One region of the Variovorax sp. AB1(2024) genome, then DNA from elsewhere that is predicted to be linked to it. Evidence: riboswitches for the same ligand, from Rfam matches in the RefSeq annotation. Region 1 holds a riboswitch; the other holds the start of a gene.
What was found. A riboswitch is a leader RNA that binds a small molecule or an ion and turns the genes downstream of it on or off. The one in region 1 is predicted to bind glycine.
Positions count from the first base shown of each region.

Region 1 (2,382 bases):
CGCTGGTCGGGTTCTTTGCCGCCGGGGAGATCGCGCGGCACCACCTGTATGGCTATACCGGGGTGCTGACGGTGTTCACGTCCAACGACTGAACACCTTTCAGCCGCGGATCACGCCGGCTGCAGCATGCGCGGCTGCGGCGCCGGCATTCCCATGAACGCGAAATCCACCTCCGGCGCCAGCCCGCTCACGATGCGCGCGATCGACTTGCCGGAGCCGCAGGCATGCGTCCAGCCGAGCGTGCCGTGGCCGGTGTTGAGGAACAGGTTGGCGAGCTTCGTCTTGCCGATCAGCGGCACGTTGCTTGGCGTGGCGGGGCGCAGGCCGGTCCAGAACTGGGCCTGCGTGGTGTCGCCGGCGCCGGGGAACAGCTCTTCGACACGGCGCACGATGGCTTCGCAGCGCACGCGGTTCAGGTCGCGGTCGTAACCGTTGAGTTCGGCCGTGCCCGCGATGCGCAGGCGGTCGCCGGACTCCGAGGTGTAGCGCGAGAACACGAGCTTGAATTCGTCGTCGGTCAGCGAGACCTGATGCGCTTTGGAGGCGTCCTTGACGGGCAGCGTGACCGAATAGCCCTTGGCCGGATAGATCGGCAGGCGGATGCCCAGCGGCGCGGCGAGCAACGGGCTCAGCGAGCCCATCGCCATCACGAAGGCGTCGCCGCGAATGCGCTGGAAGCGGCCTTCGGCATCGGTGACCTCCACGTGGTCGATGCTGCCGCCGGCCTCGCGCAGGGCGGTGACGGTGTGGCTCATGAGGAATTTCACGCCGGCTTCGGCCGCGAGCCGGGACAGTTCGCGCGCGAAGCGGTTGGCATCGCCGGATTCGTCCTCGGCCGTGTAGGTGGCGCCGGCCAGCTTGGGGCGGATGTGCGCGAGGGCGGGCTCAATCCTCACGGCCTCATCGGCGGAGATGACCTGGCGTTCGCAGCCCAGCGCGCGCATCTGCTCGGCGGGCGCGAGGGCGCCGTCGAATTCCTTCTGCGTCGTATAGAAGTGCAGGATGCCCTGGGTGCGCTGGTCGTAGGCGATGCCGGTGTCGCGGCGCAACTGTTGCAACATCGAGCGGCTGTATGTGCCAAGACGCACGATCTGCTCGATGTTGTGGCGGGTGCGCGCCGGCGTGCATTCGCGCAGGAACTGCAGGCCCCACAGCCACTGGCGCATGTCGGCGCGGATGCGGAACAGCAGCGGGGCGTCTTCCTTGCCCAGCCACTGCAGCACCTTGAGCGGCGCGCTGGGGTTGGCCCAGGGTTCGGCATGGCTGACGGAAATCTGCCCGCCATTGGCGAAGCTGGTTTCGGCGGCCGGGGTGGCCTGCCGGTCGATCACGGTCACTTCGTGGCCGAGTTGCTGGAGGTAGTAAGCCGAGGTCACGCCGAGCAGGCCGGCGCCAAGAACGATCACGCGCATTTCAAGTACCTTTGAGGTGCTGCGCTTGAACGGCGGGCGAGGATGAATACTATTGAATTAATAGCAAGCAACCGGACGACCGCTGTCCAAGTTGCCGCTCCCCCTGTCCTCGGTACCTGAGAGATTCATTCGTTGCGCCATTGCAACGAATTTGCTCCTTCGGTGCGCCACGTGAAGTGGCGTCTCTCCAGACGGCGTTTCAGTTGATGCAGTACTGACCCCTTGCCGAAATCCAAGACTTCGTCGGGCCGACCTGAGCGTTTATGGGAGTTTGCGCCTTCGGTAGGGCCACCGGGGTGGCCCGCTCTCCTGCGGTATCGCGAACGATTGTAAACACGCCGAGGGCAGAACGGTAACGTCTTGTGTTTCCGCCAATTGGCCCAATGGGATAATCGAACGTTAAGGTTCATTGCGACACGGCGATGACTTTCAACTTCAGGGGACCCCATGATCTTGGTTACCGGCGGCGCTGGCTTCATTGGCGCCAATTTCGTACTCGACTGGATCGCGAGCAGCGACGAGCCTGTCGTGAACCTCGACAAGCTGACCTACGCCGGCAACCTCGAGACGCTCGCATCGCTCAAGAACAACCCACGGCACATCTTCGTGCAGGGCGACATCGGCGACAGCGCCCTGGTCGACCGCCTGCTGGCCGAGCACAAGCCGCGCGCCGTGGTCAACTTTGCCGCCGAGTCGCATGTGGACCGCTCGATCCACGGTCCCGAAGACTTCGTGCAGACCAACGTGCTCGGCAGCTTCCGCCTGCTCGAATCGGTGCGCGGCTACTGGAGCGCGCTGCCGGCCGAGCAGAAATCGGCCTTCCGCTTCCTGCATGTGTCGACGGACGAGGTCTACGGCTCGCTTTCGAAGACAGACCCGGCCTTCACCGAAGAGAACAAGTACGAGCCCAACAGCCCGTACTCGGCCAGCAAGGCCGCCAGCGATCACCTCGTGCGCGCGTGGCACCACA
Region 1 covers NZ_JBBHKP020000001.1:1,680,733-1,683,114, forward strand. Annotated here, with positions in the region: gene WIX39_RS07890 (FIST signal transduction protein) at 1-92, shown strand, start outside; gene WIX39_RS07895 (D-amino acid dehydrogenase) at 111-1,412, opposite strand; glycine riboswitch at 1,506-1,613, opposite strand; glycine riboswitch at 1,631-1,734, opposite strand; gene rfbB (dTDP-glucose 4,6-dehydratase) at 1,860-2,382, shown strand, end outside.

Region 2 (2,382 bases), 2.8 Mb from region 1:
ACGCGGGTGCCGGGCTCGGCGAAGGCGGTGGCCACGTAGCCCATGGCGATGCAGCGGTCGGCCGTGGGGCCGAGCAGCCCGCTGGTGACGATGCCGATGTCCTGGCCTTCGAATGACTGCAGCACCGTGCCGTCGCGCACCGGAATGCGCTCCAGCGCCACGAGGCCGACGCGCTTGCGCTTCAGCGTGTCGTGGTCGGTGTGGCCGGCGGTGCCCGCCGTGGCGGCGGCGAGCTGCGCGAGGATCTTCGCGGCGCCGGGGAAGCCGCCTTCGCGCGCGCCGCCCGCGCGGCGCACCTTCTGCATCGCCCAGTTGAGCGAAGCCTCGACCGGCGTGGTGGTGGTGTCGATGTCGTTGCCGTACAGGCACAGGCCGGCTTCGAGCCGCAGCGAATTGCGCGCGCCCAGGCCGATGGGCTTGACCTCGGGCTGGGCCAGCAGCAGGCGGGCCAGCGGCTCGGCGTCCTTCGCGGCCACCGAGATCTCGAAGCCGTCTTCGCCGGTGTAGCCGCTGCGGGTGACGAAGGCGGGAATGCCGCCGATCTGAACCGCGCCGCCCGTCATGAACACGAAGCGCTCGATGCCGGGCGACAGCCGCGCCAGCGTGGCGGCGGCCTTGGGGCCCTGCAGCGCGAGCAGGGCGTGGTCGGGCAAGGGCTGCACTTCGCAGCGGGAGCCGATCTTCTGCTGGATGTGGGCGATGTCGGCCACCTTGCAGGCGCCGTTGACTATCACGAAGAGCGAGCCGTGGCCTTCGTTGAAGAACATCAGGTCGTCGAGGATGCCGCCTTCGTCGTTCAGCAGCAGGCCGTAGCGCTGCTTGCCGGCGGGCAGGTCGATCACGTCGACGGGCATCAGGGTTTCGAAGGCGGCCGCGGCGTCGGGGCCGACGAGGCGAAGCTGGCCCATGTGGGAGATGTCGAACAGGCCGGCCGCATCGCGCGTGTGCTTGTGTTCGGCCATGAGGCCGGCGGGGTACTGCACCGGCATGGAATAGCCGGCGAAGGGCACCATGCGGGCGCCGAGCTCCACGTGAAGGTCGTGCAGCGGCGTCTTGAGAAGTTCGGTAGCGGGTGCGGAGGAAGCGGCCACGGGGCACTCCAAAGGGGCAGACAAAATCCATGACGCAAGCCATGGGCCACCCCTGCTGTCCGCTTTACCTGAGAGATTCGCCCCACGATCGGGGTTTGCTCCTTCGGTGGGCCGCTGCGCCGTTTGCGGTACGGCGGCCTCTCTCCAGCAAGGAAACGCCGGTGTTCGCCGGCGCCTTGTCAGTCCTTTTGCCTGAGCGTTCGGGAAACCCCTGCGCCTTCGGCGGCCCCGGCTGGCGGGGCTCTCTCCTGACCCCGCCGAGTGTAGTTGATACGGAAGGGAGAGCTGTGTTCAGGGCGTGTGCGCAGGCCACCGGGTGCTCCCCTCCGCGAATGTCCCCCGCCCTTCGGGCTCCTCCTTTATTTCGCTGCGGGGAGCACCCGGCGCCCCGCGCACAAGGCACGCTGCTGGTGCGACCGATCGAGGAAGGCTCTGCGGTTCCGGTCAGCGCGCGACCTCAGCCGGGGGCTTGACGCGCCAAGGCGCCAGGACTTCGACCACCATCGCCTCGAAGAGAAGGATGTCAGCCTGCCAGGCGAGCACCTGGACAATTGCTTTTCTTTCCGTCAATGTCGTCACGCTGGCCTGCAGCCGGGTTTCCATGATCACGGCCGGGGTCTTGAAGTCCATGTTCATGTTGACGGTGAGCACCTGCAGCCGGTCGGGTATGACCGAATACGTAGCGAGTCCGGCCCACTGGTCGACCAGGCCTGTGAGGTAGCCGCCAAAGATGTTGCCGGTGGGCATTGCGGCATGCAAAGGCGGCGTGTAGACACCGTAAAGCCGCCCGTACTCCCAGCGCGCAACGCACGGCGTGGCAAAGGGAAGGCCAATCGTCGCGATCGGAGTCGGGGCGATGTCGGTGCCATCTACCACTTCATTCAATACCTTGCGGTATCTCGTCTTTGTCTCCAGGCCGGGGAAGTCCGCCGGGCGATCGCGCTCGCGCACCAACAGTTCAACATCAAACATCAGGTCGCTCCGTCGGTTGTCGTGGGGTGTCATTCGTGTGTAGCCTTCATGAACGTCTCTTCTTCGCGAGCGGTCAGCATCCAGATGGCGATGCATTGAGCTGCCGCGCCAGCCAGGGGAATGAAAAGCAGGTTGCCGCTTGCCGAGAAGAGTCCTCCCAGTGCAGCTCCTGCAGCCATGCCAAAGTAGGTGGCCATGGTGTTGAGTGCGATCACCTGTACGGCGTGTGGCGGGCTCAGAGCCACAAGACGAGAAGCCTGCGGGGGCGTGCATGCCCAGCCGGATGCCGCAAAGATGGCGACGGCAACCGGGAAGAGCC
Region 2 covers NZ_JBBHKP020000001.1:4,507,851-4,510,232, reverse strand. Annotated here, with positions in the region: gene gcvT (glycine cleavage system aminomethyltransferase GcvT) at 1-1,091, opposite strand, end outside; glycine riboswitch at 1,137-1,249, opposite strand; glycine riboswitch at 1,262-1,352, opposite strand; gene WIX39_RS21095 (PaaI family thioesterase) at 1,536-2,096, opposite strand; gene WIX39_RS21090 (MFS transporter) at 2,093-2,382, opposite strand, start outside.
Region 2: another riboswitch for glycine. It lies ahead of gcvT (glycine cleavage system aminomethyltransferase GcvT); the one in region 1 lies ahead of WIX39_RS07895 (D-amino acid dehydrogenase).